One region of the Streptomyces sp. NPDC049837 genome, then DNA from elsewhere that is predicted to be linked to it. Evidence: riboswitches for the same ligand, from Rfam matches in the RefSeq annotation. Region 1 holds a riboswitch; each other region holds the start of a gene.

The links. Region 1 has a riboswitch for cyclic di-AMP ahead of AB0J57_RS20845 (M23 family metallopeptidase). Riboswitches for the same ligand answer to the same signal wherever they lie in the genome.
Region 2: linked by a shared signal. The riboswitch ahead of AB0J57_RS15385 (transglycosylase family protein) and the one ahead of AB0J57_RS20845 (M23 family metallopeptidase) in region 1 are both predicted to bind cyclic di-AMP.
Region 3: linked by a shared signal. The riboswitch ahead of AB0J57_RS11445 (M23 family metallopeptidase) and the one ahead of AB0J57_RS20845 (M23 family metallopeptidase) in region 1 are both predicted to bind cyclic di-AMP.

What each region holds. Positions count from the first base shown of each region.
Region 1 is NZ_JBFAMP010000007.1:162,798-166,188, reverse strand. It holds gene AB0J57_RS20850 (GntR family transcriptional regulator) at 1-319, opposite strand, end outside; gene AB0J57_RS20845 (M23 family metallopeptidase) at 523-1,311, opposite strand; cyclic di-AMP (ydaO/yuaA leader) riboswitch at 1,324-1,489, opposite strand; gene AB0J57_RS20840 (pitrilysin family protein) at 1,725-3,092, opposite strand; gene AB0J57_RS20835 (pitrilysin family protein) at 3,119-3,391, opposite strand, start outside.
Region 2 is NZ_JBFAMP010000005.1:108,189-111,579, reverse strand. It holds gene AB0J57_RS15390 (transglycosylase family protein) at 1-790, shown strand, start outside; cyclic di-AMP (ydaO/yuaA leader) riboswitch at 1,061-1,237, shown strand; gene AB0J57_RS15385 (transglycosylase family protein) at 1,242-1,928, shown strand; gene eno (phosphopyruvate hydratase) at 2,186-3,391, shown strand, end outside.
Region 3 is NZ_JBFAMP010000004.1:15,080-18,470, reverse strand. It holds gene AB0J57_RS11450 (PP2C family protein-serine/threonine phosphatase) at 1-352, shown strand, start outside; cyclic di-AMP (ydaO/yuaA leader) riboswitch at 619-752, shown strand; gene AB0J57_RS11445 (M23 family metallopeptidase) at 806-1,870, shown strand; gene AB0J57_RS11440 (PrsW family intramembrane metalloprotease) at 1,971-3,296, opposite strand; gene trmB (tRNA (guanosine(46)-N7)-methyltransferase TrmB) at 3,368-3,391, opposite strand, start outside.

The DNA.
Region 1 (3,391 bases):
GCCCCCGCAGCACCTTCAGGTGCGCCTCCGTGCGGCGCTGGGCGGCCCGCGCGGCGCCCAGCGGCTCCAGCAGCGTACGCATCTCCAGCAGGTCGGCCGCCTCCTGCTCGGTGGGCTCGGCGACGCACGCGCCGACGTGACGGCGGGTGGTCACGAAGCCCTCCGACTCCAGGGTCCGCAGCGCCTCGCGGACCGGGACGCGCGAGACTCCGTAGCGTCGGGCGAGCTGCTCCTCGGTGAGCCGGCTGCCCCGCTCGAACACACCGGTGACGATGTCGTCGCGGATCGCCGTGCATACCGAGTGCGCTGGAATGCGCATACCAGAACCCCCAACTTAATCCGCGCGAAACTCACCCGCTCGACGTCTGTCCAGTGACTCTATTGCAGGGGACCGGAATTTCCGATAGCCACCCTGAATCCATGGAGTTCTTTTTGGCCAGGAGGACCCGGCCAGGAGGACCCGGCACGGCGAAGGCCCCGGTTCGCGTGCCGAACCGGGGCCTTGCCTGACGAACAGGAGGGTCAGACGTTGACGCCGTGCGAGCGGAGGTAGGCGACCGGGTCGATGTCCGAGCCGTACTCGGCGCTCGTCCGGGCCTCGAAGTGGAGGTGCGGGCCGGAGGAGTTGCCGGTCGAGCCCGACAGGCCTATCTGCTGGCCCGGCATGACGGTCTGGCCGGCCGAGACGCTGATGGAGGACAGGTGGCCGTACTGCGTGTACGTACCGTCGTTCATCCGGATCACTACGTTGTTGCCGTACGCGCCGCCCCAGCCCGCCTCGACGACGGTGCCCGCGCCCACGGAGACCACGCGGGAGCCGGAGGCGGCGTGGAAGTCGATGCCGGTGTGGCTGCCGGAGGACCACATGGCGCCGCCGGTCTGGTAGCCGGTGCTGACGTACGTGCCGGCGACCGGAAGCTGGAAGGCGTTGAGCCGCTTGCGCTCGGCCTCGCGGTCGGCGCGCTCCTTGGCCTCGCGGGCCGCCTGCACCCGGATCTCGGCCTTGCGCTTGGCCTCCGCCTCGGCCTTCGCCTGGGCGGCCGCCTTGGCGGCGGCCTCCTGGGCCTCCAGCTCCTGGGCCTCGGCCTGGGCGTCGACCTGCGCGGCGAGCGTGTCGGTGATGACGGCCTGGTTGAGGCCGGTGTCCTCGAGCGAGAGGGGTGCGGCGTCCGGGTTGGCGGCGAGCGCCGGGGAAGCGAGGGTTCCGATGACGCCGGTGGTGGCGAGGGCCGCGACTCCGGCGACGTGTGCGCTCTTACGGCTCAGGCGGCTCGGGGCACGGTGCTTCCCGGTGGCACGGGTGAACGCCATGAAGTGGCTGGTCCTTTCCTTCCTTCTCGCCTACCGGGTTAGCTGACGGGTTCGGAGCAGGAAGGTCTCCTACGGGCCCCTCCGCAACGGGTGCGAAGGCGTCCGATTCACCCCAGGGACTGCGTGGGTCCCCGGCTCCCCAGGCTCGCGCCTGTTGGGGACTCGGCGATGGCTGTCCGGTGCCGCGGGTGCGGCGGGTACCGGTCGGACAGCGCATCAGACGCTAAGCGGCCGATCTTTCAATCACCAAACAGACACGGTTTTTTGTAGCGCACGCCACAGGGCAGACACCGAATCTCCGCAACAAAGCGGACATACGGGCGGACCCCGGCATCGAGCGATGCCGGGGTCCGGTGAGCGGCCGCTCGTGAGAGAGGAACCGCGTCGACTCGTATGAGCGGAAACCGCGTCAATCAGCCGGTGACGACTGTCACTTCACCGATTCCGAGCGCCTCGACGGGCTCCTTGATCTGTGCCGCGTCACCGACGAGGACCGTGACCAGACGGTCCGTCGGGAACGCGCTGACGACCGCCGCGGTGGCCTCCACGGTGCCCGTCTCGGCCAGCCGGGCGTACATCTGGGCCTGGTAGTCGTCCGGGAGGTGCTGCTCGACCTGGTCGGCGAGGGTGCCCGCGACGGCGGCGGCCGTCTCGTACTTGAGCGGGGCGACGCCCACCAGGTTCTGCACGGCCGTCTCGCGCTCGGCGTCGGTCAGGCCCTCGGCGGCGAGGGTGCGCAGCACCTTCCACAGGTCGTCGAGCGCCGGACCCGTGTGGGGTGTGTCGACGGAGCCGCTGATGGCGAGCATGGCCGCGCCGTTGCCCTCGGGGCCGGAGCGCAGCACCTGGCCGAAGGCACGTACGCCGTAGGTGTAGCCCTTCTCCTCGCGCAGGACCCGGTCCAGGCGGGAGGTGAGGGTGCCGCCCAGGCAGTAGGTGCCGAGCACCTGGGCCGGCCAGACCCGGTCGTGCCGGTCCGGGCCGATACGGCCGATGAGGAGCTGCGTCTGCACGGCGCCGGGGCGGTCGACGATGACGACGCGGCCGGTGTCGTCGGCCGTCACGGGCGGTACGGGGCGGGGCTCGGCCATGTCGCCGGTCCAGGCGCCCAGGGTGTCGGCGAGCACCGCGTCGAGGTCGACGCCGGTGAGGTCGCCGACCACGACCGCGGTGGCGGTGGCGGGGCGGACGTGCGCCTCGTAGAAGGCGCGTACGGCCGAGGCGTCGATCCGGGCGACGGTGTCCTCGGTGCCCTGGCGGGGGCGCGACATGCGGGACGTGGCCGGGAACAGCTCCTTGGAGAGCTGCATGGCGGCGCGGCGCGAGGGGTTGGCGATCTCGTGGGGGATCTCGTCGAGCCGGTTGCGGACGAGGCGCTCGACCTCGCTGTCGGCGAAGGCGGGCGCGCGCAGGGCCTCGGCGACCAGGCCGAGGGCCTTGGCGAGCCGGGAGACCGGGACTTCGAGGGAGATCCGTACGCCGGGGTGGTCGGCGTGCGCGTCGAGGGTGGCGCCGCAGCGCTCCAGCTCGGCGGCGAACTCCTCCGCCGAGTGCTTGTCGGTGCCCTCGGACAGGGCTCGCGCCATGATCGTGGCGACGCCGTCGAGGCCCTCCGGCTCCGCCTCCAGCGGGGCGGCGAGGAAGATCTCGACGGCCACGACCTGCTGGCCGGGGCGGTGGCAGCGCAGCACGGTCAGGCCGTTGTCCAGCGCGCCCCGGTCGGGGGCGGGGAAGGCCCACGGCTTGGCGGTCCCGGGGCGGGGCTGCGGGTGGAACTCCATGGACGTCAAGGACGTGGCGGCGTCGCTCACTGGTCGGCCCCCTCTTCTTCCTGCTCGCTGTGGTCGGTGCTGACGGGTTCGTAGACCAGCACCGCCCTGTTGTCGGGGCGGAGGCGGGCCTTGGCGACCGCCTGGACCTCCTCGGCGGTGACGTCCAGGACGCGCTGGACGGCGGTCAGGGCGAGCTGCGGGTCGCCGAACAGCACGGCGTACCGGCACAGTTCGTCCGCGCGGCCCGCGACCGTACCGAGCCGGTCCAGCCACTCGCGTTCGAGCTGGGCCTGGGCGCGCTCCATCTC
Region 2 (3,391 bases), on a different contig from region 1:
GATGTCGCAGGAGACCTGGGAGTCGTACGGGGGCCTCGCCCACGCCGCGCGCCCCGACCTCGCCAGCCGCACCGAGCAGATATCCGTCGCCGAGAAGGTCTACGCCGCGACGGGCGTCAAGGCGTGGGAGACCTGCGCCCCCATCGCCGGCCTGGGCGGTGCCGCCGAGACCCCCGGGACCGACCTGGGTATCGCGCCCACCGAGACCGCCCCGGAGCCGTCCGACCCGGCACAGAGCGCCGAGCCGACGGACCCGGCCGAGACCCTCGAAGGCCCGACCGCGCCCGCCACGCCGACGGACCCGGCCGCGCCCACCGACCCGGCCGCCACACCGACCGACCCGGCCGGCACCCTCCTGCCCACCGAGCCCGCTCCGACGGCGCCCGGCACGACCCCCGCTCCGGGCACCGGCAAGCACCGCGGCGAGCCCGCCCCCGAGGGGACCCCGGCGGCCGACCCGACCGCCCCGGTCGCCCCGGCCGCACCGGAGGGCGAAAGCACCACCAAGCCCACCGATCCCACCAAGCCCGCCGATACCGGCAATTCGGGCACCGGGCGCGAAAGTGACGGTCACGCCTCCCGGGGTGGCGGAGCGTCGCGCGACCCCGGCAGCGTCGAGCCCGGCGCCTACACCGTCCGTCCCGGCGACAACCTCTGGAGCATCGCGGACGAGCACGAGGTCCCCGGAGGGTGGCCCGCCCTCTATGAGGCCAACCGGGAGACCGTCGGCGCCGATCCGGACCTCATCGTCCCCGGTCAGAGCCTCGATCTGACGGCGGATCAGCCGTAGGCGCGGCTCGACTTCGGGGTGTATGTCCACTTCTGGGTAAGTGAGACATGAATCTCTTCGCCCCAACTGGCGCATCATGGCCGCCCGAACCGCACAATCCGCCCTTCACCTGCGTAAACGCCCGTCAAGGGCAGGCGCATAAGGGCGGATTGACCCCGATGTCCGTCTTTGAACTTCGGGGAGGTCTCTGTTTACGGTCGTGACCGCTCGCCACCGCGGGCCCCATCGACCGGAACGCCGAATCCTGCCGCCGGTCGACGGGAACGGTCGTCGCGTCACGCGCCGAAGGCAGGAGCGGGGGACCCAAGGTAAGTGCCGGGCCCGGCCATGGAGACATGGCACGGACCGGCTAGGGGTGAAGCCGCGCGCCGCACCGCGGTGCCGCGCGGCCGGGCAGCTCACGCCCGAACCCGACAGCTCACCTCGCAGGCGTCGGTGAGGAGATGTCCCCATGCTGTTCTCCAGCAAGGCCAAGCACCGTCGCCCCTCCAAGGCCGCCCGGTTCGCCGCGTTCGCCGGCATCACCGGTGTCGCCGTCGCCGCCCCGCTGATGGGCGCCACGTCCGCCTCGGCCGCCACCGCCGCCGAGTGGGACAAGGTCGCCCAGTGCGAGTCCGGCGGCAACTGGTCCATCAACACCGGCAACGGCTACTACGGCGGCCTCCAGTTCTCGGCCTCCACCTGGGCCGCCTACGGTGGCACCGCGTACGCCCCGACCGCCGACCAGGCCTCGAAGTCGCAGCAGATCGAGATAGCCGAGAAGGTCCTCGCCGGCCAGGGCAAGGGCGCCTGGCCGCACTGCGGCGTCGGCCTGTCCAACGCCTCCTACGACGGCGGCGGCGCCGAGCAGGCCCAGCCGCAGCAGGAGCGCAAGGCCGAGCAGCCCACCACGCGCAGCGAGCAGCGCACCGCCCCGAAGGCCGAGAAGAAGGCCGCGCCGAAGACCGTCACCACCCCGACCGGCAAGAAGGTCGAGAAGGGCGACGGCGAGTACAAGGTCAAGGCCGGCGACACGCTCAGCACCATCGCCGCCGAGAAGAAGGTCGCGGGCGGCTGGCAGAAGCTCTTCGAGCTGAACAAGGACATCGTCGACGACGCCGACCTGATCTACCCGGGCCAGCAGCTCCACCTGAGCTGACCCCCGCGGGACCACCCCGGCCCGGCTTGCCCTTCCCCCGTGCGAGCCGGGCCGGGGTTCCTCGCTCCAGCAGCGTTACCGACCGGTAAGTTTCGTGGTGTTTCGCCCGCAATGCAGCCTGGTGAGCCCTTTTTCGTCCCAGGAGGCGGGCGTCGGCTGGTCACGGCCTCGCGGCCGGTTAGGCTCTTGCCGCAAGGCCAAAGAGACCCTGCACCGCATGCGTCACATTTTGCGTCACATCCCAGAAGGAGATGCTCGTGCCGTCCATCGACGTCGTCGTAGCCCGGGAAATCCTGGACTCCCGAGGCAACCCCACGGTCGAGGTCGAGGTCGGCCTCGACGACGGCAGCACCGGCCGTGCTGCCGTCCCGTCCGGTGCGTCCACCGGTGCGTTCGAGGCCCTCGAGCTCCGCGACGGTGACAAGGACCGCTACCTCGGCAAGGGTGTCGAGAAGGCCGTCCTCGCCGTCATCGAGCAGATCGGCCCGGAGCTCGTCGGCTACGACGCCACCGAGCAGCGGCTGATCGACCAGGCGATGTTCGACCTGGACGCCACGCCGGACAAGTCGTCGCTCGGCGCCAACGCCATCCTCGGCGTCTCCCTCGCCGTCGCCCACGCCGCCTCCGAGGCGTCCGACCTGCCGCTCTTCCGCTACCTGGGCGGCCCGAACGCGCACCTGCTGCCCGTTCCGATGATGAACATCCTGAACGGCGGCTCGCACGCCGACTCCAACGTGGACATCCAGGAGTTCATGATCGCCCCGATCGGCGCGGAGTCCTTCTCCGAGGCGCTGCGCTGGGGCGCCGAGGTCTACCACACCCTCAAGTCCGTCCTGAAGGCCAAGGGCCTGTCGACGGGTCTGGGCGACGAGGGCGGCTTCGCCCCGAACCTGGACTCCAACCGCGCCGCCCTCGACCTGATCCTCGAGGCCATCAAGCAGGCCGGCTACGCCCCGGGCAAGGACATCGCCCTGGCGCTCGACGTCGCCGCGTCCGAGTTCTACAAGGACGGTGCCTACCAGTTCGAGGGCAAGTCCCGCTCGGCCGCCGAGATGACGGACTACTACGCCGAGCTCGTCGAGGCGTACCCGCTGGTCTCCATCGAGGACCCGCTGTTCGAGGACGACTGGGACGGCTGGAAGACCATCACCGAGAAGCTGGGCTCCAAGGTCCAGCTCGTCGGTGACGACCTGTTCGTCACCAACCCGGAGCGCCTGGCTCGCGGCATCGACGAGGGCGCCGCGAACGCCCTGCTGGTCAAGGTCAACCAGATCGGTTCGCTGACCGAGACCCTGGACGCCGTCGAGATGGCCCAGCGCAACGGCTTCAAGTGCATGATGTCGCACCGCTCCGGCGAGACCGAGGACGTCACCATCGCCGACCTGGCCGTCGCCACCAACTGCGGCCAGATCAAGACCGGTGCCCCGGCCCGTTCCGAGCGCGTCGCCAAGTACAACCAGCTC
Region 3 (3,391 bases), on a different contig from region 1:
CGGGCGCGCCGAGCTGCTGGAGCCGGCCGAGCCCGCGCTGCCGCTGGGCATGTCGGACCTGGGGACGTGGCCGGACCGGGCGTACGAGGTGCCGTATCCGGCGGGGGCGACGCTGCTGTTCTACACGGACGGGCTGTCCGAGGCCCGGGACGCGGACGGGGTCTTCTACGATCCGGTCGCGCGGCTGTCGGGGCGGCTCTTCCCGGGGCCCGACGCGATGCTGGACGCGCTTGTGAGCGACGTACGGCGGCATACGGGTGGCGGGGCGACGGACGACCTGGCGCTGCTGGCGGTCACCCGGCCGGCGGAGGGGCAGCCGGAGCGGCGCAGGACGATGCCGGTCGTGCCGTAGCGGCGTCCACCGCGCCAGCGACTGTCGGCACGGTGCGTAGTCGATGCGTGTCACTCCGCATAACATATGACACACCGTCAGTACTACTGTGGCCGGCGAACCTTTCTGATGTGCGGTCAACTCGCCCCGTTGTGCCCGATTGTGGGCCGGTAGATCCCGGGGCCGTCCAGTTAATGATCAGTAGGAACGGCTTGGAATCCGGAGCCCGCGTCTATTAACGTTCGATAACGCAGCGCGGTCGTCCCAGCCGTCGCAAGAGACGGCACCGTGCGCGTGCGCCGAATCCCGTGAGGGAACCGGGGAACCACCTTTTGGGGTGAATCGGGCTGAACCAGGCCCGTAGGAGACCTTCCTGCTCCGAACCCGTCAGCTAACCCGGTAGGCGAGAAGGAAGGAAAGGAGTGCGCCTCCGTGGCGTCCAACAGGCCTGCCCCCGAAGCTCCGTACGGCTCGATCGCCTCGTTCAACACTTCGGGTGTCCCGGACGCCGCCCCCGTAAACGGGCAGTGGGAGGAATGGAACCCCACCGAGGAGACCGTCCGCCCCGTCCGCGGCCGGCACCGCATCGCCAAGCAGCGCGGCGGCCTCGCCCGTAGCTCCACCGTCCTCGGCGTCGGCGTGATCGCGGCGGTCGGCGCGGGTGGCATGGCCACCGCGCAGGACAAGCCCGCGGTCTCCATATCCCTGCCCGACGTCGTCACGGACAACCTGCCCGACGCCGAGTCCCTGCCCGGCATCGGCTCCCTGATGTCCGACGACTCGGACTCCGGGGACTCCGGCGAGGCGGGCACCACGGACAGCGGGCCGCTCACCGCCGCGTCCCTCACCGGCTCGGCCGACGCCACCGCGCAGCAGAGGAGCGGCGCCGACGCGGGTGAGGCCCTGCGCGCCCGCATCCTCCAGCAGGCCGAGCAGCAGCAGGCGTCCGCCGACGCGGAGGCGAAGGCCGCGGCCGAGGCGGCCGCCGCCGAGCAGGCCGCCGCGGAGGCGAAGGCCCAGCAGACCGCCGCCGAGGAGCTGGCCGCCAAGCAGGCCGCCGAGGAGAAGGCGAAGGCCGAGGCCGAGGCCGCCGCCAAGGCGAAGGCCGCCGAGGAGGAGCGGCTGGCCAAGCTCGCCGGGAGCTGGTCCCTGCCGACCTCCTCGTACACCATCACCTCCACCTACGGCCAGGCCGGCAACATGTGGTCCTCCGGCTACCACACCGGCCTCGACCTGGCCGCGCCCACGGGCACGCCCGCCAAGGCCGTCCACGGCGGCACCATCAAGTCGGCCGGATGGTCCGGCTCGTACGGCTACCGCATCGTCCTGGAGCTGGAGGACGGTACCGAGGTCTGGTACTGCCACCTGTCGTCCATGACGGTCGGCGCCGGGCAGACGGTCGCCACCGGCGAGACCATCGGACGCGTCGGCGCCACCGGCAACGTGACCGGGCCGCACCTGCACCTGGAGGTGCACACGCCGGGCGGCGACGGGATCGACCCGCTGGCGTGGCTGCGCGGCAAGGGCCTCACCGTCTGAGCACCCGCTCCTCGAACCTCGTACCCCTCGTGCGCCTCGTACTCCGGCGGCTCTGGCGGCACACCCCCCGACGCCAGGGCTGCCGGGCCTAGGCCGTTTCCTAGTACCGGTACGGGTTGTAGCCGCCGTAGTTCAGATGCGGGGGCGGCGTCCACACCCGGCCGGTGGCCTGCGCCGCGTACGTCAGCGCGGGCCCGGCTATCTCCTTGCGCTGCCACAGGTGGTGCAGCAGCTCCTGCTCGCGCGCGATGAAGTCGTGGCCGACCACGCCCCGGCGGGCCCGGTGGCGAAGGAACGCCAGCGACGTCGCGAACGCCTCGTACTCGCCGACCGCGCGCGCCGCCGCCGGGCCGAAGCAGCGCGCCGCGTACCCACGGGCCAGACCCCGCGCCCGCATCGAGGACAGCGCCAGCGGCTCGGCCGGGCTGAGCCAGCCCGCCGCGGCGTACGCCGGGAGCTCGCCCGATATCGTGCGCAGCTCGCGCTGGCGCGACCAGACCGCCAGCCACGTCAGCAGCCCGAACGCGGGCACCATGAACGCCCCGTACACGGCGTAGAACCCCCACGGCCCGAGCGCCGCCGAGCCGTTCCACAGCGCGTGCATGCCCATCGCCAGGGCCAGCCCGAGCACCGGCAGCGCGATGCGGCGGACCTTCTTGCGGCGCGCGGTGATCGCGGCGATGCCGAAACCGATGCCGGTGAGCACGGTGAACAGCGGGTGCGCGAACGGCGACATCACGATCCGTACGAAGAAGGTCGCGGCCGTGACGGACGCCAGCCCCGACGTCCCGATCTGCTGGTCCTCCCCGAAGGCGTTGCCGAGGTACAGGATGTTCTCGGTGAAGGCGAAGCCCGTCGCGGTGAACCCGGCGATGACGACGCCGTCCACGATCCCGGTGAAGTCCCGTCTGCGGAAGACGAAGATGAGCAGCACGGCGGCGGCCTTCGCGCTCTCCTCCACGATCGGCGCTATGACGGTGGCACCGAGGGTGTCCGCGGACGACGGGTCGGCGGTGGCGGTGGCTATCCAGCGCGTCGCGAAGGTGTTGGCGACGATCGCGACCAGCGCGGCGGCGCACGCCCCCCACGCGAACGAGAACAGCAGGTTCTTCCACGGGCCCGGCTCGACCCGGTCCAGCCAGCGGAACGCGGCCATCAGGAGCGGGACCGGCAGCACGGCGAGGCCGAGCCCCACCAGGAAGCCCTGCGTGCCGGTCTGCTCCCGCACCAGCGCGAGGATCACCAGCCCGCACAGGGCGAGCACGATGACGACCGCGGAGGCCCGCACCGCCTTGCTGCGCCAGAAGGCGCGGCGGGGCTTGTAGCGCCAGCGGGCCCGCTCCGGCACGGCGTCGAACGACGGCTGTGGTTCATACGCCGGGACGGCCGGATACGGCGACTGGGCTTGCGCAGACGAGTAGGACACGTGATCGACCCTAACGACCGCCACTGACACTCCGCGACGGCTTTGCTACGGACGCACGGCCGCGTCCGGGGTCACACCCGCTTGAACAGCAGGTC